One region of the Mesorhizobium sp. NPDC059054 genome, then DNA from elsewhere that is predicted to be linked to it. Evidence: predicted binding sites of a transcription regulator. Region 1 holds the regulator's gene; each other region holds the start of a gene.
The links. The regulator PhoB, encoded in region 1, activates phosphate uptake and scavenging genes when phosphate is short. The targets are predictions, from matches to a motif close to TGTCATNNANCTGTCAT.
Positions count from the first base shown of each region.

Region 2: the regulator PhoB is predicted to act here: its motif matches at 6,469-6,485, upstream of pstS (phosphate ABC transporter substrate-binding protein PstS).
Region 3: the regulator PhoB is predicted to act here: its motif matches at 3,354-3,370, upstream of ACFWXH_RS01605 (PhoX family phosphatase).

Region 1 is NZ_JBHYHV010000004.1:70,516-78,006, reverse strand. It holds gene pstA (phosphate ABC transporter permease PstA) at 1-243, shown strand, start outside; gene pstB (phosphate ABC transporter ATP-binding protein PstB) at 258-1,082, shown strand; gene phoU (phosphate signaling complex protein PhoU) at 1,121-1,828, shown strand; gene phoB (phosphate regulon transcriptional regulator PhoB) at 1,848-2,537, shown strand; gene ACFWXH_RS17575 (ROK family protein) at 2,609-3,844, opposite strand; gene xylF (D-xylose ABC transporter substrate-binding protein) at 4,189-5,229, shown strand; gene ACFWXH_RS17565 (sugar ABC transporter permease) at 5,462-6,778, shown strand; gene ACFWXH_RS17560 (ATP-binding cassette domain-containing protein) at 6,893-7,491, shown strand, end outside.
Region 2 is NZ_JBHYHV010000002.1:819,701-827,191, reverse strand. It holds gene ACFWXH_RS11700 (Na+/H+ antiporter) at 1-1,081, opposite strand, end outside; gene ACFWXH_RS11695 (LysR family transcriptional regulator) at 1,264-2,166, opposite strand; gene ACFWXH_RS11690 (Atu4866 domain-containing protein) at 2,296-2,655, shown strand; gene ACFWXH_RS11685 (oxidoreductase) at 2,698-3,540, shown strand; gene ACFWXH_RS11680 (Na/Pi cotransporter family protein) at 3,597-5,333, opposite strand; gene pstS (phosphate ABC transporter substrate-binding protein PstS) at 5,381-6,382, opposite strand; gene ACFWXH_RS11670 (MFS transporter) at 6,544-7,491, opposite strand, start outside.
Region 3 is NZ_JBHYHV010000001.1:333,589-341,079, reverse strand. It holds gene ACFWXH_RS01610 (flavin-containing monooxygenase) at 103-1,233, shown strand; gene ACFWXH_RS01605 (PhoX family phosphatase) at 1,284-3,290, opposite strand; gene ACFWXH_RS01600 (alpha/beta fold hydrolase) at 3,397-4,221, opposite strand; gene ACFWXH_RS01595 (hypothetical protein) at 4,364-4,552, shown strand; gene ACFWXH_RS01590 (hypothetical protein) at 4,659-4,982, shown strand; gene ACFWXH_RS01585 (phosphatase PAP2 family protein) at 5,044-5,742, shown strand; gene ACFWXH_RS01580 (helix-turn-helix domain-containing protein) at 5,835-6,086, shown strand; gene ACFWXH_RS01575 (SulP family inorganic anion transporter) at 6,285-7,491, shown strand, end outside.

The DNA of each region.
Region 1 (7,491 bases):
CGCGCGCTCGGTGAGACGGCGCCGCTGCTTTTGATCGGCATGGTGGCTTTCGTTGCCAACTATCCGGCGACCCCCTTCGATCCCGCGACGGCGCTGCCGGTGCAGATCTACATGTGGGCGAACGAAGCCGAACGCGCGTTCGTGGAACGCATGTCCGGCGCAATCATCATCCTTCTGGTCTTTCTGATGGCCATGAACATCACAGCGATCGTGCTCAGGCGCCGCTTCGAACGGCGCTGGTAGAAAGGGAGCCTGATATGAATATCATGACGGAAAAGACCCTCGAACAGGCAGTGAGCAGCCAGATGAGCGCCCAGACGAACGAAGTCATCAAGATGCGCGGCGACAAGGTGACCGTGCACTACGGCGAGAAACAGGCGCTGTTCGACGTCAATCTCGACATTCGCCAGAACCAGGTGACGGCGCTGATCGGCCCCTCCGGCTGCGGAAAATCGACCTTTCTGCGCTGCCTCAACCGCATGAACGATACGATTGATTCCGCCAAGGTCGGCGGCCAGATCACGTTGGACAGCGAGGACATCTACGATCCGAAGATCGACGTGGTGGAGTTGCGCGCCCGCGTCGGCATGGTGTTCCAGAAACCCAACCCGTTCCCCAAATCGATCTACGAGAACGTCGCCTACGGTCCGCGTATCCATGGCCTGGCCAGGAACAAGGCCGACATGGATCGCATCGTAGAGTCCAGCCTGCAGAAGGCCGCGATCTGGAATGAAGTGAAGGACCGCCTCGGCGAGCCGGGCACCGGCCTTTCGGGTGGCCAGCAGCAGCGCCTATGCATTGCACGCGCGATCGCGGTGTCGCCCGAAGTCATTCTGATGGACGAGCCATGCTCGGCACTCGATCCGATCGCCACTGCCAAGGTCGAGGAACTGATCGACGAACTGCGGCAGAACTATACGATCGTCATCGTGACCCATTCGATGCAGCAGGCCGCCCGCGTTTCGCAGCGCACGGCGATGTTCCATCTCGGCTACCTGGTCGAGGAAGGTGCCACCGACAAGATGTTCACCAATCCCGACGACAAGCGCACGCAAGACTACATCACCGGCCGCTTCGGCTGAGTGAGCGACGGCTGCCGAGGAAAAGCGAGGACACAATTATGGGCGAACATACCGTCGCTTCGTTCGACGAAGAGCTCGGACAGGTCAGCAGGCTCATCAGCGACATGGGGGAGCTTGCTTCTTCGATGGTCGCGAGCTCGACCAAGGCGCTGCTCAAGTCCGATAACGGACTTGCCCAACGCGTCGTTTCCGACGACGCGATCATGGATGCGCGCCAGCGCGAGCTGGATAACCGGGCTATCACGCTGATTGCCAAGCGCCAGCCAATGGCGCAGGACCTGCGCGCCGTGGTTGGTGCCATCCGCATGGCCGGAGACCTGGAACGCATCGGCGATCTGGCCAAGAACATCGCCAAACGTGTCGGAGCGGTTGGGCAAGGCGCCACACCGCGCGATCTCTCACATTCGATCGATTCCATGGCGCAACTGGTGCTCGGCCAGGTCGATGGCGTCGTCGAAAAGTATGCGGCAGGGGATGCAGAGGGGCTCGCCCAGCTTAGGGCCGACGATGAGCGCGTCGATGTGAAATATACGTCCGTCTTCCGCGAGCTTCTCACCTATATGATGGAGGACCCGCGCAACATCACGGCCTGTACGCATCTTCTGTTCTGCGCCAAAAACCTCGAACGCATCGGCGACCATGTCACCAACATCGCCGAAAACGCCTTCTACGTGCTGACGGGCGAACAATTGCCGCCCAATCGGCCGAAGCTCGACGAGACGGCTGCTGCCGTTCCGGCGGCCTGATCAGGGAACGGACGGCAAGATGATCGCGCCGCGCGTCATGGTGGTAGAGGATGAGGAGCCGTTGGGCGTCCTTCTCCGTTACAATCTGGAATCCGAGGGCTACCAGGTCGAAGTGGTCGCCAGGGGTGACGAAGCCGAGATCAGGCTTCAGGAGAACGTCCCGGACCTGCTGGTGCTCGACTGGATGGTGCCGGCGGTATCTGGCATCGAACTGTGCCGGCGGCTCAGGATGCGGCCGGAGACCGAGCGTCTGCCGGTCATCATGCTGACGGCGCGCGGTGAGGAAAGCGACCGTGTGCGCGGTCTTTCCACCGGCGCGGACGACTACCTGGTCAAACCATTCTCGATGCCGGAGTTCATGGCTCGGGTGAAGGCGCTGCTGCGCCGCGCCAAGCCTGAAGTGTTGTCTTCCGTGCTCAAGGTCGGCGATATCGTGCTCGACCGCGAGTCGCACCGGGTCTACCGCAAGAAGAGCGAGATCCGGCTTGGGCCGACGGAGTTCCGGCTGCTGGAATTCATGATGCGCCACCCCGGTCGGGTCTTCTCGCGCAGCCAGTTGCTCGACAATGTCTGGGGCGAGACGATCTATATCGATGAACGCACCGTGGACGTGCATGTCGGCCGCCTGCGCAAGGCGGTCAACAACGGCCGTATGCCGGACGTTATCCGCACGATCCGTGGCTCGGGTTACGCCATCCGCGAGGATTGATAGAGCATGATCCCGAAAAGTGGGAACCGGTTTTCGGAAAAGATCATGCTCCAACAAAGACGGAGCGGCGCTCAGCTCTCCTGAAGCGCCAATGCCGCCGGACTGCCCAGCGCGAAGATCTCCTGATCGATGAAGGTCAGCGCGCGCATGGCGCAGCCTTCACGGATCAGGATCTGTTCCTTGGGTTCGGTTGCGAAGACGATCGAATCGGAATGCTGGCCGCCAGCAGTCTCGGCAATAGCGCGCCGCAATGCGGGTTCAATCAGGTCGAAGGCAGTCGCGCCGATCCCGACGAAAGTCACCGGCGCAGGGTCGATGACGGAAAAAAGCGAACCGAGACTGTAACCAAGGGCCGATCCGGCCTGCTCATAGGCATCTCGTTCCGGACCGGCGCCGGCGCGAGCCTTTTCCGCCAAGGACAGCATCTCGTCATCCGGAATGTCGGCGGCTGGTTCGGTGTTTTCATCGAGGCCGTGGGCATTGCGCCAGATTGCGTAATTGCCGGCATAGGCTTCGACACAACCGTGACGACCGCAACGGCACAACGCGCCTTTCGGCTGGTGGATCATGTGTCCGAATTCACCGCCGGACGATTGGGTGCCGATGAACAGTTCGCCATTGAGCACGATACCCATGCCGATGCCGTGCGAGAGCAGAACGGCAATGAAGTCGTCACGGTAACGGTCCGTGCCGCGCCAGCGCAGGGCGACCGCCATCATGTTGCAGTCATTCTCGACGATGACGGGAATGCTGAAGGCTTTTTCCAGGATGTCGGCGAAAGGGATATCGCCATGCGGTGTGATCGGCGTCCAGAGCATGGTGCGCGCATGCGAGTCGGCTGTGCCCTGAACGGCGAAGGCGATGCGCAGCACCCGATGTTCGGTCAGGCTCTTGTCGTCAAGTCGCCGCCTGACCATTTCGACGCATTTGATGATCAACGCTTCCCGCGGCAGCGACAGCGTATCCAGACGACAGGTTTCCTCGGCGAGGACCTTGCCGGCATAGTCGATGACCGCGGCCGTCAAAAGGTTAAGCGACAGAACAACCGTCAGGACAGCCGCCGCGCTCGGCTCGAGCTGCAATCCCACCTGGGGGCGGCCACGTTTCGATGCCGTCGGTTCGCTGCGACCCTCGCGCAGAATGCCTTCGGCGATGAGATCGGACGAAATTGCGGAAATGGTAGAATGGCTGAGGCCGGTGATGGCGGTGATTTCGGTGCGGGAAGGTTGACCGGAACGACGCACCGCGGCAAGCACCATTGCGCGGTTTCTGCGGCGCAAATCGTCGTGACGAATCCCGACAGTCATGTCCTTGCCGTTCCTCCCCCCGTCCGGCTGCGCGAGCGCCGAAGTCGTTGCGCCCGGTCCGTCATGGGTATTCTGAAAGCGCATCCTTCGTGCATAGGTCGACGCGAGAACGAATGCAAAACCCTGTTTCGTTTTCCTTGTTACGACAGCGCGCTCCTCCACAGATAGTGGCAGAACATACCGCTTCAGTCACTATTATTTCGTGCTTCGAAAAAAATAATGCGGGCACCTCGAAATCCGTTGACAGAAAGCCGTAGCTGCGCGATTATTTTTTCGAAGCTCGAAAAAAAGCTTCTCCAATGGCCAACGCATACAAGCGCGCCCTTGGGCGCGGGGAGGAAAACATGAGGAAATTCACGGCCGCCATTCTGGCGGGTGCCGCGATGACACTTGCGCTTTCGGCTGTCGCCGAAGCGAAGGACAAGGTGATCGGCGTGTCCTGGTCCAACTTCCAGGAGGAGCGCTGGAAGACCGACGAAGCCGCCATGAAGAAAGCGATCGAAGCGGCGGGCGACAAGTACATTTCCGCCGATGCGCAATCGAATCCCGGCAAACAGCTCACCGACGTTGAAAGCCTGATCTCGCAAGGCGCCAATGCGCTCGTCATCCTTGCGCAGGACACTTCAGCCATTGGTCCGGCTGTGCAGAAGGCCGTGGACGAAGGCATCCCGGTCATCGCCTATGACCGCCTCATCGAAAACAAGGACGTCTTCTACCTGACCTTCGACAACAAGGAGGTTGGCCGCCTGCAGGCGAAGGGTGTGTTCGACGCGAAGCCGGAAGGCAACTATGTCTTCATCAAGGGCTCCAGCACCGACCCGAACGCCGATTTCCTGTTTTCGGGCGCGATGGAAGTGCTGAAGGCGGCGATCGATGCCGGCAAGATCAAGAATGTCGGCGAGGCCTATACGGACGGCTGGCTGCCGGCGAATGCCCAGAAGAACATGGAGCAGTTCCTGACCGCCAACGACAACAAGGTCGATGCCGTGGTGGCCGCCAATGACGGCACTGCCGGTGGCGCCATTGCGGCTCTGGCCGCACAGGGGCTTGCCGGTTCGGTTCCAGTCTCCGGCCAGGATGGCGATCATGCCGCGCTGAACCGCATCGCACTCGGCACGCAGACCGTCTCGGTGTTCAAGGATGCCCGCGACCTCGGCAAGAATGCCGCTGAAATCGCGGCCCAGCTCGCCGATGGCAAGAAGATGGCTGACATCGCAAACGTCACCGACTTCACCACCCCAGGCGGAAACAATGTCAAGTCGGTGTTCCTGACACCGGTCGCGATCACCAAGGACAATCTCAACGTCGTCATCGATGCCGGCTGGGTTTCCAAGGATGTCGTCTGCCAGGGCGTGAAGGCCGGTTCCGTCAAGGCCTGCGACTAAGCACGTCTACGGCAACGTAAGAGACCACGGCACCAAGTGCCGTGGTCTTGGCAACGGTTCCTGTCCCCGGAACTGGCAAGTCCCGGTAGAGTGGTACGCCATGGCAACGGCGCATGGTTAGAGCGTTCCGCTCTTCTCGGAAACGCGGAACGCTCTAACTCTTTGTTTTTATGCAATTCCGAACGCAAAACCGCTGCGCACTTTTGCTGGAATTGCTCGTGGGAGGAATATCATGACTGATACGACCTCGAATGCGCCGGTCGATCGCGCCCGCGCAGCCGAACTGACAGCAATCGGACGCTTCCTCAAGGCGACCGAACTCGATATCCGCATGCTCGGAATGGTCGCCGCTTTGGTGATCATCTGGGTGGGCCTGGACCTGTGGTCTGGCGGTCTTTTCCTGACCCCTCGCAATCTGTGGAACCTGTCGGTGCAGACCTCGTCCGTCGCCATCATGGCGACCGGCATGGTGTTGGTCATCGTCATGCGAAACATCGACCTGTCGGTCGGGTCTGTCGAAGGTGTCGTCGGCATGGTCATGGGCGTGGCCCAGGCCGAATTCCTGATCCGGGTCATGGGCATGCAACTCGGCAATCCATGGCTGTGGGTCATCGCGTTGGCCACCGGCATCGTGGTCGGCCTGGCAATCGGCGCGCTACAAGGCTTCATCATCGCCTATCTGGAGGTGCCGGCCTTCATCGTCACGCTTGGCGGCCTGCTGATCTGGCGCGGCGCTGCCTGGTGGATCACCAGCGGTCGCACGGTCGCACCGATGGACGCCACTTTTCAGCTCATGGGCGGCGGTCCCGCCGGTTCGATTGGGTCCACCTGGAGCTGGATACTGGGCCTTGCGGCGTGCGCCGGGGTGGTCGCCATGCTGCTCAATGGCCGCGTGCAGCGCAAGCGCTTCAAATTTCCTCTGCGCCCGGTCTGGGCGGAAGTCTTCCTGGGTGTCGTCTCCTGCGCGATCATCCTCGGTGCTGTGACGATCGCCAATTCTTATCCGTGGCCTGTCGGGGTGGTGAACAGATACGCGGAAGCCAACAACATCACGGTTCCCGAAGGCGGCCTTTTCATCGCTCACGGCATGGCCATCCCCGTGTTGATGGCGGTTGCGGTCGGGCTTGTCATGACCTTCGTCACCAACCGTACGCGTTTTGGTCGTTACGTCTTCGCCATTGGCGGCAATCCCGAAGCGGCCAATCTCGCCGGTATCAACACGCGCTGGGTCACCATGAAGGTGTTCATGATCATGGGCGTGCTGGCTGCGGTCGCAGCCGCCGTCTCCTCGGCTCGTCTCAACGCTTCGACCAATTCACTCGGCACGCTGGATGAGCTGCTGGTGATCGCGGCGGCCGTCATTGGCGGCACTTCGCTCGCCGGCGGCTCCGGCACGATCATCGGCGCGATGCTGGGCGCCTTGCTGATGCAGTCGCTGCAATCTGGAATGGTGCTGCTTCGCCTCGAAACGCCGTTGCAGAACATCGTCGTGGGACTGGTCCTGGTCGTCGCCGTCTGGCTCGACACCATGTACCGCAAGCGCGTCTAGAGCAATTCCAGCGAAAGTGCGCAGCGGTTTTGCGTCCGGAATTGCGTAGAACAAAGAGTCAAAATGTTTCCGCGTTTCCGGAAAAATCGGAAACGCTCCAGAAAGGGCAGGATCATGGAACAGAACCGCATTCCGCTCGTCGAGATGAAAGACATCTCCATTGCCTTCGGCGGCATTCGTGCCGTGGACGGTGCCTCCTGCGATCTCTATCCGGGCGAAGTGGTAGCCTTGCTCGGTCATAACGGTGCCGGCAAGTCGACCTTCATCAAGATCCTCTCCGGCGCCTACAAGCGCGATTCCGGCCAGATTTTCATCAATGGCGAAGAGGCGGCGATTTCCAATCCGCGCGACGCCAAGAAATACGGCATCGAGACGATCTATCAGACGCTCGCTTTAGCCGACAATGTCGACGCCGCCGCCAACCTTTTCCTAGGCCGGGAGGTGATGACGAGATATGGCACGCTCGACGATGCGGCCATGGAAGCAGAGGCGCGCAAGGTGATGGGGCGCCTCAATCCGCGCTTCCAGCGCTTCAAGGATCCGGTCGTCAAACTGTCCGGCGGCCAGCGCCAGTCGGTGGCGATTGCCCGCGCCATCCTGTTCAATGCGCGTATCCTGATCATGGACGAGCCGACGGCCGCCCTTGGCCCGCAGGAAACGGCGCAGGTGGGCGAGCTTGTCAGGCAGCTCAAGACGGATGGGCTCGGCATCTT
Region 2 (7,491 bases), on a different contig from region 1:
ATGTCATGACCAGCTTCAACCGCGTGGTTAGCCTGAATGTCTTGCGGCCGCGCCAGCGTTCGACGATACCCCGCACCGTCGACCCGAAGACAATCCAGGCGAAGCGGATGGCAAGCAGGATAAGCGTCAGCGTCATCACCGCCAGCACCGGCTCCCAGACCGTGCCGTAGAGCGACAGTTCCGGCGGAACGTTGCGGATGATGGTCGGCAATTGCAGGCCAAGCAGCAGGAAGATCACGCCATTGAAGGTAAACGACAGCATCTCGATCAGCGCCATGTTCTGCATGCGCGCCGGAAACGACAGTGAGCCGAACAAGCCGGCGCGAGCGATAAAGAGACCGGCAGTCACTGCCGCCAGGATGCCGGAAAGATGGAATTTTTCGGCCAGCAGATAGGCTGCGAAAGGCAGCAGGATCAAAATGACCACCTCCACCTCAGGTCGAACGTCGCCGATCTTGGCGACGATACGCAGCACCTTGGCCGTCGCCCACAGTGTCGCAAAACCGGCCAGAGCACCGCCAGCTGCGACCAGCACGAATGTCAGGGCCGTTTCGCCGAGTGAGAACTGGCCGGTGAGCGCGGCAGCGACCGCGAACCGCAACACGACAAGGCCGGAGGCATCGTTGAGCAGCGACTCGCCTTCCAGGATGTGGCGCACGCGTGCCGGAACCAGATCGCGCCCGACAATGGACGAAACCGCGACCGCATCGGTCGGCGAGAGCACGGCGGCAAGCGCGAAAGCGACAGGCAGCGGCACCTGCGGCAGCAGCCAGTTCAGCGCATAGCCGAAGACCACGACGGTGAAGAAGACGAGACCGAAAGCCAGGCCGAAGATGCGCGGCGCAAGCTCGGCGAATTCGCGCTTCGGCAGCATGATGCCGTCGATGAACAGCAGCGGCGGTACGAATACCAGAAGAAACAGCTCCGGCTCGAGCTCAACCCGCAATCCGTCGATCGGCCATGCCAGCAGAACACCCAGCCCGATCTGGATGATCGGCAAAGGCAATGGCAGGAAGCGCACCAGCACGCCGGATGCGGCAACCAGCACCAGAAGCAACAGGATCAGGGTCGCGACGGCCAAGCATTTCTCCAACAGTGACCGGTCCGACCTAGACCGTTTGGCATGACGAGGAAAGCGCAAGGAACAACGGCACCGACTTTTCTCATCTTTCGGCAAAAGGCTTGAAGCCCGTTTCCTTTTTCTGCCCAATGGCTTGAACCTGCATGATGATTCAAGTTCTCAACTCGAGCAGCCAATCCGCTCTAGGCCTCGCCCCTCCGAAAAGTGCGGACATGATCCACGAGCGCCCGCAGCTTCAACGGCTGGCGATGACGCCTTGGGAAATAGAGATAGAAACCGGCGAAGGGCGGGCAATAGTCTCCCAGAAGCGGCTCCAACTCGCCGCGTGCAAAATAGGGTTCGAAGGTCTCCACCATGCCGAAAGTGATACCCGCGCCGGCACAAGCCATGCGGATCATCATGCCCATCTCGTTGGTGGTCATCACCGGCTCGACCGCCAATTCGAAATCACGGCCGTTTTCGGTGAATTCCCAGCGATATGGTGCCGCGTCCGGCCGCGGTCGCCAGCCTATGCAGACGTGATCCGCCAGATCGCGCGGATGAAGCGGCCGGTCGTGCCGGGAGAGATAGCCGGGCGAAGCGACAGCACATTGCCGCTGTTCCGCTGAAACCGGCACCGCGACCATATCCTGTTCGATCACCTCGCCCAACCTGACACCGGCGTCGTAACCCTCGGCGACGATATCGAATTCAGCGTCTGTGATGGTGATATCCAGCCTCACCTGCGGGTGGGCCGCGAGGAAACCGGCAAGCGACGGCCCGGAAATGAAACGTTCGGCAATCGAGGACACGGCAACCTTCAGCAGGCCGGAGGGACGCATCTGCGTCTCGCGAACCGCCTGCACGGCCTCGGTTATGTCCTGCGCTGACGGCCTGACCATGTCGTAGAACATCTCCCCCGCCTCCGTCAGGCTGACGCTGCGGGTGGTCCGCTGCACCAGTGCGGTGCCGATCCGATCCTCGAGTCGTTGCAATGCCTGGCTCACGGCCGAGCGGGTGACGCCAAGGCGCTCTCCCGCGAGGCGGAAATTGCGCGCTTCCGCCACGGCCAGGAACACCGAAATGCCTTCGAAATCATCCGCCATTGGTTAGTGTTGCTAACCAAGCCATTTACGATTGGCAAGTCGATCATCCCAATCGACCATCCTATGTTCTCCGTACCAGCCAGGGCGTGAGCAGCATCACATGACATGAGGCTGACCGGAGATCGAACAATGACGGTACACGGCAAAGGACATGTCTTGGCCTGCCTGATCCTGGAGGCTTTTTCGGCGCCGCCGGCACAGGCATCCGAAAGCACCGTCAACTCAAGCAACCAAGTCGAGGAACGACAGATGACACAACATCCCTATGTCGGCATGTGGGTGACCGATGATGGCCGGGTCCGCCACGAACTGCTGCCCGACGGGCGCTATGACGAAGCACGCGGCAACAGGCAAAGCGCCTATCAGGGCCGCTACGAAGTGACCGGCACCCACATCGAATACTGGGACGATACCGGTTTCACCGCCGACGGCGATTTCGTCGACGAAGACACCCTTCATCACGGCGGCATGATTCTGCGCCGCCAATGAACGCCTGGGAGACAACCGGCTCTCGGCGGAAAGGAACTCACCATGACGACGACCAACCCCGTGTGGTTCATTACCGGAGCATCCTCCGGGCTCGGCAAGGCGCTCGCCGAAGCCGTGCTGGAACGCGGCTGGCGCGCCGCGATAACCGCCCGTAATCCCGATGCTTTAACCGCTTTGGCATCCAGGCACGATGAACGCGCACTCGCCTTGCAACTCGACGTCACCGACAAGGCTTCAATCGAGCGGGCCGTTTCAGCGGCAGAGGCAAAATTCGGTGTGATCGACGTACTGGTCAACAATGCAGGCTACGGCTATCTAGCCGCTATAGAGGAAGGCGCTGATCGCGAAATCCGCGACCAGTTCGAAACGAACGTCTTCGGCCTTGTCTCTGTCACGAAGCGCATCCTGCCAGGCATGCGCAACCGCCGTCGGGGACATATCTTCAACGTCTCATCGCTCGGCGGTCTCGTGGCCTTCGCCGCGACTGGCTACTACCACGCCTCGAAATTCGCCGTCGAAGCGCTTTCGGAATCGCTTTCGCATGAGGTCAAGCCGCTCGGTATCAGTGTGACCATCCTCGAACCCGCCGCGTTCCGCACCGACTGGGCTGGCCGCTCGATGGTCGAATCCGAGACGATCATCGACGACTATGCGGAGACGGCTGGGAAGCGCCGTGAAGCGACCCGCGCCGTGTCAGGCAGGCAGCCCGGCGACCCGGCGCGCGCGGCCACGGCGATCATCTCGGCATTCGAAACAAGCGAACCGCCCTTGCGGCTCTTGCTCGGCGCCGCCGCCCTGAAGATCGCCCGACAGCGGCTCGATGTGCTGCGGGAGAATTTCGACGCCTGGGCCGAAACGACGCTCAGCGCCGATTTCCCGGATTAATCCGCTCGTCACCCACAACTGGATATGCGCCGGGCTGACGCGAGGCGAGAGACCCGCTACTCGCCCGGCACCGGCGCCAGATCGCCGCCAAAAGCACCACCCTTTTCATCGCGCTGTTCACGTTGGGGCCTCGCACGCGCGATGACCGCCCGGCGGTTGACAGACTTGCGCTCGGCATCGATGCGCTTGATCAACAGATCGGCGCGCTCGACGCTGCCCAGCAGTGCCAGCAACGCGCCACGTTCGCCGGGAGCGATCCCTGTGCCCGCGGTCAAGATCTGCCCACGAAGCTGCTCGACCTCGGGGAAGCTGACATGGCCGGCCGGCATTTGCGGCGCCTTCACGCCGAAGTCGGGCAGGATCTCGCGAAGGTCGAAATCCAGTTTGTCGAGCGCGGTGTCGACGATCACCTTGCCTTGCTGGCCGAAGGTCTCGCGACGGACCCGGCGCGCCACCTGATGAAGCTGCTCGGCGAGCGCCGCGGTGAAGTCCGCCTCTTCGATCAGGCTGGCGACAAGGTCGAGTTGGTCCATCGGCATGTCGGACGACAGCAGTGCGGCCGAATAGGAGCGGATATCGCGCGACAGGATATCGGTCGCCAGATAGTGCTCGCCCGGATCGTTCGGCGCGCTCGCCCTGGAGCGGGCAATGTCGAGGAACAGAGCCCCTGCCTTGAGGTGACGCATCGTCTCCTGCTCCACCGCGGGTACTGCCTGGCCGAGATCGGTCGAGAAACGGCGATCGAGGTATTTCGGCACCGAGAAATCTTCAACGTCATCGGCTTCTGTGTGACCGATGCGGGACAGAACACGTTCGAACACGCCAACAAATGGAAACAGCAGGACCGTGTTGAAAACGTTGAAGAAGGTCGAATAGAGGCCGACCGCAACGGGAACCAGCGGGAACGTGTCCTTGCCGTCCACCACCACTGGCACGCTCGGATCGCCGCCGAACCATTGCATGGCCCAGCGCAGCACCTCGATCGAGACGAAAAACAGCGGGACGGTGACGAAAACCCCGATCACATTGAACGACATATGCGCGTAGGCCGCGCGCTTGGCGTTCTTGGAGAGGTTGAGCGAGGCCATCCACGAAGTGATCGTCGTGCCGAGATCGGCACCAAGCGAAAAAGCGACGGCGGTGGTCCAGTCGAGCACACCGGCCGCACCCAGGCCCATGACAATGCCAATGGTGGCCGACGACGAATGGATCATTGCTGTGACGCCGGCGGCAATCAGGACACATTTCAGCAGATTGAAGTAGGAATCCGCCCTCAGCGTCTGCAGCAGTTCCATCACTTCAGGCATGTTGCGCAGTGGACGCAAACCGCCAGTCATCAGGTTGAGCCCGTAGAAGATCAGCGCGAAGCCCATGCAAGCAAGCGCGATGTTGCGCACCTTCTCGCTCTTCGCGAAGCAATAGATGAGCGCGAAGATACCCCCCAATATCAGCCCGAGCGGCCCCAGCGGCAGCGCGATCAGACCATTGCCCAGCGTGGTGCCGATGTTGGCGCCCATGATCACGCTGATGGCGGGCCTTAGCGCCACCACGCCGGCATTGACAAGGCCGACGACCATTACGGTCATCGCCGTCGAAGATTGGATCACACCGGTGATGAGGGTGCCGGCAAGCACGCCTTTAATCGGCGTGCCGGCCGCCTTGGCCAGGAAATCCCGCATCTTGTTGACGGAAAGTGCCTGAATGCCGTTGGCCATGAATTCCAGGCCGAGCATGAAGATGCCCAGACCGCCGATGACGGGAACGAGGATGTCCTTGAAGATGTCGGCCTGCATGTCGGTGTGCCTTCCTGTGTGGACAATGCCGGCGCCTGGGGGGCGCTCTAGTTGTTCAGGTTCGTGAGGGTCTGCGACCAATAGCGGTCGACCTGGTCGGCGAGTTCGGGCGACACTGGGATGTAACCCAGTGCACGCGCGTCGCCGGCGCCCGCCGAGTAAGCCAGCCGGAAAAGGTCAAGCACGCGCTTGGTCCGCTCCATACCGCGATCCTTCGGTACCACCGCATAGGTGATGGCGGCCATCGGGTAGGCAGCGGCGCCCGGCATGTTGGTCGTATCGGCAAAGAAATGCCGGGAAGGATTCCATGCGACGCTCGACAGCCCAGCGGCAAAACTTTCGGCAGTAGGAGCAACAAACGCCCCTGTCTCATTCCGCAACTGCACAGCTGGCAAGCCGGCGCGCGCCACCTGACCATATTCGACATAGGTGATGCTATCGGCCGTTGTCCCAGCCAGGGCGACCAGACTGCCGGTACCTTCAGCGCCCTGCCCGACGGCCCAATTGATCAGCGTTGCCGCACCGAATTTCTCACGCCATTCGGAACTGGTCTTCGATAGATAGCTGGTAAAGACGAATGTCGAGCCGGAACCATCCTGGCGCCGCAGCACCTTGATGACGCGGTCCGGTAGCTGGATGTCCGGATTGAGCGTGGCGATCGCCGGGTCGGACCAGCTTTTGACTTTGCCGGAGAAGATGCCCGCCAGCGTTGGACCGTCCAGCCGCAACTTGCCAGGCTCGACACCAACGACATTGGCGACCACGGCGATACCGCCCATGACGATCGGAAACTGCGCCACATTGCGCCTGGCAACTTCCTCCGGCGAAAGTGGCGCGTCGGTTGCGGCAAAATCCATATCCGGTTGCGAAAGTCGCATGACGCCGGCCAGCGAGCCGATCGGCTCGTAGTCGACGGTCCAGTCGAGGGTAAAATAGTCACCCCCATCTGTCCTTGCATCCTTGTAGGCCCGCCCCCAGGCCGAGATCACCGGCGCAGCGAAAGTCGATCCCGCGCCGCGAATTGGTTCGGCGGCCGCTGGCAACGCCAACAAGATCGCCAGGCAAAATGCCCATACCCCTGAAAAATGTCTCACGAGCGTCCCCTGCGTCCGTGAGAAAACGCTAATGGGCGCTCATAACGCTAAGATGACAGGCGTGCGAAACTTTACCGAGGCGCATCCGACAAAACCTAGCGCGTCGCGGATCGCGGCTATTCCTCCACCGTTGCCGCGTTCGCAACACTGCCGCGCACCAGGAGGGCAACAACGGTTGCGGCAAGGATCAACATCCCCGCCACCGCAAATGTCACGCGCATCCCTGTCGCAACGGTCTCGGGATGCGCAGTCGACCCATCCACGGTGCCTGAGACGAAGGCAAACAAGGCGCCCATGACAGATGCGCCGGTGATCAGTCCGAGATTGCGCGGCAGGCTCAGCATGCCCGAAACGACGCCGCGCCGATCCGGGCTGACGTCCATCATGACGGCCGTGTTGTTGGCAGCCTGGAACAGCTGATAACCGGGCGTCAGGATGGCAATGCCTACGACATAGCCGGCGACACCGAAAGACGTCGGAACCACGACGAGGACAAACGCGCCGGCAGTCATCAAGGCCAGCCCGATGATGACCACAAGCGAAGCACTGAGCCAGTCGACGATGCGGCCGGCCGGAATGCCTGTCAGAGCGGAGATCACCGGGCCAACCGACATCGCCATACCGACGAGGGCCGCATTCAGCCCGAGTGCGCGGGCAAGGTAGAAAGGCCCGACGACGAAGGTGACCATCATGACGGTGGAAACCAGCGCGTTCATCACCAGGCTGCCGCTCAAGGAGGCATCGCGGAATGCCGAAAGCTGGATCAACGGCGAAGCCACCCTTGCTTCGACCATGACGAACAGCCCAACACCGAGAACGGCCACAACGAGCAACGCCACATTCGGCCACCCCATATGCGCACCACCGACAGTCGTGGCGAGCGCATAGGCAGCGAGCGTGAGGCCAAGCAACAGCGTGCCGAGACTGTCAAAGCCACCGCCCTTTCCAGTCGGCTTGCCGGCGGGCAGGAAGCGAGAGGCAAGAAGAAGGTTCAGCACACCGAGCGGCACCATCACCAGGAAGATCGCCCGCCAGCTTGCCGCAGTCAGCAGAACACCACCCAG
Region 3 (7,491 bases), on a different contig from region 1:
AAGCCGCTGCCACCCCTCAACCCTCTCTTGCCATATCGCCGTCGGTGCCACATAGCGCAATCAAGTTGCGGCTGGGATGTCGCGAAAGGATTTGGTGGAAATATGACCGAAACGATCGAAGAGGTGATCGTGATCGGCGCCGGTGCCGCCGGACTGGCGACGGCCGACGCGCTGGCCCGGCATGGCATCAAGGCCAGCGTGCTCGAAAAGGAAGCCCATATCGCCGAACCGTGGCGGCAGCGCCACGAGCGGCTGGCGCTCAACACGCATCGCGACATGTCCTATCTTCCGGGCATGCCCTATCCCAAGGGTGTGCCGGCCTTTCCGCCCAAGGCTGCCGTCATTGCCTATCTCGAACGCTATGCCGAAGAACGCAACATCGCGGTCGAATTCGGCACCGAAGTCGAGCGTGTCGCCCGCGAAGGCGACCACTGGGCGGTTCGTACCAACAAAGGCACCCGCCGCGCCAGCAACGTCGTGATCGCCACCGGCCACGACAAAATACCGTGGATGCCGGACTGGCCAGGGGCATCGGAATACAGAGGGCGCCTGATCCATGCCGCGCAGTTCGGCAGTCCCAAGGACTACGAAGGCAAAAGCGTACTGGTGATCGGCGCCGGCAATTCAGGCTTCGACGCGCTGAACTATCTGATCGGCGCCAAGACGGCCATGATCCATCTCGCTGCCCGTGCTGGCCCCTCCATCCTGCCCAAACGGATCGGCAAGATCGCCGTGCAACGCTTTTCGAGGATCACCAACGCGCTGCCGATCCCGCTCGGCAATTTCGTGGTGGCGCTGGTGCAGCGCCTGTTGTTCGGAGACCTTCGTAAGCTTGGCTTCGCGCCGGTAAAGAAAGGTGGCATCAGCCGGCTGAAGGAAGATCACGTCGCGATCGCCGCCGACGACGGCGCGATCGCCGCCATCAAGGCCGGCCGCATCAAGGTCGTGGCTCCCGTAACCGGCTTCAAGCCGGAGCATGTCGTGCTGGCCGACGGAACGAAGGTCAAGGCCGATGTCGTCATCGCCGCCACCGGTTACCGCACCGGGCTGGACAAGATGCTGGACGGCCTCGGCGTGGTGGACGACAAGGGCAAGCCGAAGGTCAATGGGGCTGAACCGGGTGGCCAGCCGGGCCTGTGGTTCATTTCGATGCAGCCGAGCATCGTCGGCCACTTCTACGCCGCAGGCCAGGAAGCGAAAGCCATCGCGGCGAAGATCGTCGGCCGGAAATAGCCGCGGGGGAAGCTTTTGCCACCCCTGCGCGGTGTCGGTGGTGGAATTCGCTAAACTCCGATCTTGCCGCCATCCTGCTTGGTGATGGCAACGACCGAAGGCCGTACAGGCATATCCGGCTTGAAGTCCGGCCAGCGGGTGGACAGATCCTCGTAGTAGGACGGCCGTCCGAACGGCTCCCAGTCGGTACCGCCGTCGCCCGGATGCTGTACGGCAACGAAGGCGGTCTTGTCGTCCGGCGCAAACTGCGGGCCGCACATTTCCGCCCCCACCGGCACGCGGAAGAACAGCTTGGAGGTAGCCCGCGCCGGCCCCTCGGTGTCGACCGCCCAAAGACCGTCGGTGCGGCCGGTTTCCTTGGCATTGTTGCCGTCGGTGGCCACCCACAGCCGGCCGGCTGAATCGACGGCGCAATTGTCCGGCATGCCGAACCAGCCGTTGGCGGTCGTGGCGGTGGAGAAGGAGGCGCCGACATCGGCCACCGAGGGATCACCGCATTTCAGCAGGACTTCCCACTTGCCCTTGGTCGCGGCAAAGTCACCGCCGTCCTCGGCGATCTCGATCATATGGCCGAAGGCGTTCTTGGCGCGCGGATTGGCGGCATCAACCTGGTCGTCCTTGCGCTTGGTGTTGTTGGTCAGCATCACATAGACCTTGCCGTTGACGGCATTGGGCTGGATGTCCTCGGGACGATCCATCTTGGTGGCACCAAGCAGGTCGGCGGCACGGCGCGTCTCGATCAGCACGTCGGCCTGGCTGTTGAAGCCGTTCTCGGCGGTCAGCGGCCCTTGGCCGAAAACGATGGGCAGCCACTCGACACCGCCGTCCTCGGCGAACTTGGCGACATGGAGCGTGCCTTCGTCGAGCAGATCCTTGTTGGCGGCCGGATTGGCCGGATCGAACTTGCCCGCGGTGACGAATTTGTAGACATAGTCGAAACGCTCGTCGTCGCCGAGATAGAAGACGACGCGGCCATCCTTGGCCACGATCGATTCCGCGCCTTCATGCTTGAAACGGCCAAGCGCGGTGCGCTTCTTCGGCATCGAGTTCGGATCGGTGACATCGACCTCGACGATCCAGCCGAAGCGGTTCGCCTCGTTCGGTTCCTTGGCAAGGTCGAAACGGTCGTAGTGGGCACCCCACTCGTAGGCCCCCTCCGGTATGCCGAGCCGCTTGTAGTTCTCGGTTTCCTTGTGGCCCTCCGGCAATGCGCCGGAGAAATAGCCGTGGATATTCTCCTCGGCCATCACGTAGGTGCCCCAGGGCGTGACACCGCCGGCGCAGTTGTTGACGGTGCCCAGCACCTTGGTACCCGATGGATCGGCATTGGTCTTGACGCGGTCATGACCGGCGACCGGGCCGGAGAGCGCCATTTCGGTGTTCGCGGTGACGCGGCGATTCAGCTTGCCGTCACGCACGACCTGCCATTTGCCGCCTTCCTTGCGGATCTCGACGATGGTGCCGCCATGCGCGGCCATCTCGACATCGACTTGGTCCTTGGTAAGTGGCGCAAGTTCCAGCGCCTTCTTGCCATCCTTTTCCACCACCTTGACGATGCCCGGGAACATCAAATGCGGGTTGGTATATTCGTGATTGACCACCAGCAGCCCGTGCTCAGGCGAACCTTCCAGCGGGATATAACCGACGAAATCGTTGTTGTAGCCGAACTGCCTGGCCTGGGCCTCGGCCGTTTGCTTGGTAGGATCGAAGGCTGGAGCGTCGGCAAACAGCGGATCGCCCCAGCGCAGGAGCACGTCGGCGTCGTAGCCGGCGGCGACATGGTGCTTGTCATCGATGCCTGCCTCGACCTCGTCGAAGGTAAAGGCCGACCCGCCCTCGGCCGCCCGCGCCTCGTCGGCGCTCATCAGGGCAAGCGGACTGACGGTGACGGCAATGGCCGAAACGGCGAGCGAGCCCTTCAGGAAACCGCGGCGCGAGAAGCGCGCGGCGATGATCTCGCCCATGGTACGGTTGTCGGTCGGATTGATCGCCGGACCTTCATTTTCTTCGAGCAGGCTGGTGCGAAAACGAATCTCGTCTTGCGGCTGGTCCGACATGGCTGACCTCTGGCTGTTCGGGTTGGCTGGGCTGCGTGTCCGAAACCTGCGTAGCGGCCGGGCTTAACAGTTTCATGACGCAGGACGCGTCCAGCCCCTCCCGTCATCAGCCCCTGTCTGACAGAAATGCGTTCAACAGAGCCAGAACACGGTCGGGTGCCTCCAGTTGAGGCAGATGGCCGACACCCGCGAGCGTGTCGAACGACGCCTGTGGGATGAGGCGGTGAAGCGCCCGGCCCCTTTCCAGAGGAATCCAGGGATCGTCCTCGCCCCAGATGATCGCAACCGAACAGCGGATATCACCGAACATCGGCTCGACCTCGGCCGTGTATCGCTCATCGGCCTGTGCGAATTGCCGATAGAAACTCTGCCGCCCCGCCTCTCCAAGCCAGGGTTCGACCAGCGTCTCGAAATCTCCCGGTTCGATGCCATTGGCGATTGCCCCCTTGACATAGGCCTCCACCACCGCCCGATGGATGTGCGGCGGCAGGCCAAGGAATGCATCCACGTGGCGGCCGACGTGATCGAAGAATTCCGAACCCCATGGCCGCATGGCGACGACATTCATCAACACATAGCGCCCATAGTCGCAGCCGTGCAGCAGATGGGCACGCAGCGTTGTCGCGCCGCCGAAATCATGGGCGATAACGACAGGGCTTTCGAGGCGCCAATGCGCCAGCATCTCGGCGAACACCTGTCCCTGCACATCGAGCGAGGTGCGCTGCGTGGCGCTCTTCTCCGATCGACCATAGCCCGGCATGTCGTACCAATGGACACGATAGTGTCCGGCCAGCGCGGGAATGATCCGATGCCAGGAAAAGGACGACCACGGCCAGCCATGCGCCAGCACAAGATCCGGGCCGATACCGGCCCGGCCGGCTGCCACTCGTCCCGCCGACGTCGGCACGATCTCATCAAGTTTCCACGACATAGCGCCATCCTGCAGGGTTCGAAGACTCGCCGGCAGGGTGCAGGAAGCGCAATTTTGAATCAAATACCGCCTCCGGAATTTCCGTTCCCGCAACCGAATCGTTCCATGCTTTCAATGGCGGTGGGTAAAGAACGGAGCACCGATGAACAGTGATTTTGCCGCCGCGCGCCTGCATCTCGAACGGGCAAGCCACTACCTGCGCGGGAACGACCAGACCAGCAAGAAAGCCTGCGAGGCGCTGGACATTCTGATCGAAGCCATCGTCACGGCCCAGCACACCAAACCGAAAGGCCAGGTGATCGAGTTTCCGAAGACGGTTCAGCTGCGCTAACCCGCCGTGCCAGATGCTGCGCACTTGACCAGCGCCCGCCGTTGGGAAACAAGCTTGCGCAGTGGGTATTCGGGCTTGGCGGAGGCTATCGGTGAACGTGTTCGGCATGGCGCAACTCGGTGTCTCCACCGTGATCTTCCTGGCTGCCGCGACGGCGGCCAAGCAATGGGCGCTGGCGCCGAGCCTCGGCAAGATCGCCGTCACGCTGGCACTCTACACGCTCGGCAATCTGATCATGCTGAAGCTGATCCGCGACTTCGGCATGTCGATTTCCTTGAGCCTGTCGGCTGTCATCCAACTGGTGGCCGTGAACGCCGTGGCGCTGGCTTTCTTCGGCGAGCGACTCACCACCATCCAGGCTGTTGGCGTGGCACTAGCAATCGTCGCCGTCGCGCTCGTCACGCTGGGGCCTTATTTGCAAGGCCGATGACAGCGATGCCGGGATTGGATAATGCCGGCCTCCTTCGACAACCGGCATTACGGCAGGATTGATGCGCAAAACCATTTCGACGCTTTACGACCGGATCGAGTTTCCGGTGCTCCTGGCAGGCATCATCGTGGCCGGCGGGCTTTGGGGTTTCGTCGAACTGATGGAAGTCGCACGCGATACCGCCCCGCACACGTTCGACACGCAAATCCTGCTTGCTTTCCGCGAGGCGGGCGACCCCGGCAATCCGATCGGTTCACCGCGCTTCGAAGGTGCGGTGCGCGACATCACCGCACTCGGCAGTGCTGTCGTGCTGACGTTGATCACCGCAGCCACCATTGTCTATTTCCTGCTCATCAAGCGCTGGACGACCGCGCTGTTCGTGCTGGCGGCGGTCGGCGGCGGCCAGATCCTGGCCACACTGCTCAAATTCGGCATCGATCGGCCACGGCCCGACCTCGTATCGAAACTCGCCGTCGAAACCTCGCTTTCCTTCCCGTCCGGCCACGCCATGCTCTCGGCGGTCACCTACCTGACGCTCGGCACGTTGGCGGCGCGTTTCCTGCCCGGCCATGTCACCAAGATCTATGTCTTCGTGCTCGCGGTTCTGTTGACGCTGATGGTGGGCGTGTCGCGCCTCTATCTCGGCGTCCATTGGCCGTCCGACGTGCTGGCGGGCTGGTGCGCGGGTTTCGCCTGGGCCATGCTGTGCTGGCTGGCGGCGCGCTTCATGCCGCGCGGCCACAACGGCGAAACGAGTTGAGTTAAGGTATTTTCAATCCATATTCATGTTTGACACATCATTATGAAAGTATCATACATTCATACCGCAGACTCAGACGGGAGTTCTGACCGGTGATTACCGCTGCACAGATGCGTGCGGCGCGGGCACTGGCCGGCATCGACCAGAAGACGCTCGCCGAGCGCGCCGGCGTTTCGCTGCCGACCATCCAGCGCATGGAAGCCAGCGACGGCGTGGTACGGGGCGTGGTCGACACGCTGATGAAGGTCATCCAGGCACTTAACGAGGCCGGGGTGGAATTGATCGGCGACAACCAGGCCAGCGATCGCGGCGGCAGGGGCGTGCGGCTGAAGAACTCCGTATAGGATTTCCCGGTCCGGGTCGGCTTTGAGCAATTCCAGGAAAAGCGTGTAGCGGTTTTCCGTCCGGAATTGCGCAAAAACAAAGGGTTAGAGCGTTTCCACGAAAAACGGAAACGCTCTAGGGTTCGCGACGGCGACCGCCGACTTTCCGCAAGACCATTGCGATGCCGACGATGCCGACGCTTTTGCGGAAGGCATGCCATGGATCAGCTCCGTCGCCGGCAGGCACACAAGGCCAGGCCGACATTTTCCGAACTGTTCACGCCGAAACTGATGACGGTATTGCGCGAAGGCTACCGTTTGCCTCAACTGCGCGCCGATGCCCTGTCGGGGCTGACCGTCGCCATCGTGGCGCTGCCGCTTTCCATGGCGATCGCGATTGCTTCCGGTGTGACTCCGGAGCGCGGTCTGTTCACGGCGATCGTCGGCGGTTTCATCGTCTCGGCGCTCGGCGGCAGCCGTTTCCAGATCGGCGGGCCTGCCGGTGCCTTCATCGTGCTTGTGGCCTCCACCGCCGATCGGCAGGGTCTGGACGGGCTCCTGCTCGCCACGATGATGGCCGGCGTATTCCTGCTTGCCATCGGCTATCTGAGGCTCGGCACCTATATCAAATACATCCCCTATCCGGTGACGGTCGGTTTCACCGCCGGCATCGCCGTCATCATCTTTTCCGGCCAGATCGTCGAGTTGCTGGGTCTCAAACTGCCCGGCAAGGAACCCGGTCCTTTCGTCCCGAAACTGATGGCGTTGTGGGAGGCCGGCGGCACGCTGAACCCATCCGCGGCCGGTATCGCCCTTCTGTCCATCGTCACCGTGATGGCTCTGAAGAAATGGCGCCCGCATTGGCCCGGCATGCTGGTGGCGGTCGCCTTGGCTTCCCTTGTGGTGGCGCTTTTTGCCCTGCCCGCCGACACGATCGGCTCGCGCTACGGCGGCATTCCGCGCAGCTTGCCCTTGCCCGCTCTGCCGGCCATGAGCCTCGACAAGGCGATTGCCGTGCTGCCGGATGCAATTGCGTTCGCCCTGCTCGGCGCCATCGAATCCCTGCTGTCGGCGGTGGTGGCCGACGGCATGACCGGGCGCCGCCACCGCTCCAACTGCGAACTGGTGGCGCAAGGCTTTGCCAATATCGGCTCGGCATTGTTCGGCGGCATCTGCGTCACCGGCACCATCGCGCGCACCGCCACCAATGTGCGCGCCGGCGCATACGGACCGGTCTCGGGCATGCTGCACTCAGCCTTCCTGCTTCTGTTCATGCTGGTGGCAGCACCGCTTGCCAGCTACATCCCGCTGGCTGCGCTTGCCGGTGTGCTTGCCGTCGTTTGCTGGAACATGGTCGAGAAGCAGGCGATCGCAGTCTTGCTGCGCTCCTCCAGCGCGGATGCGCTGGTGCTTGCGGCAACCTTCC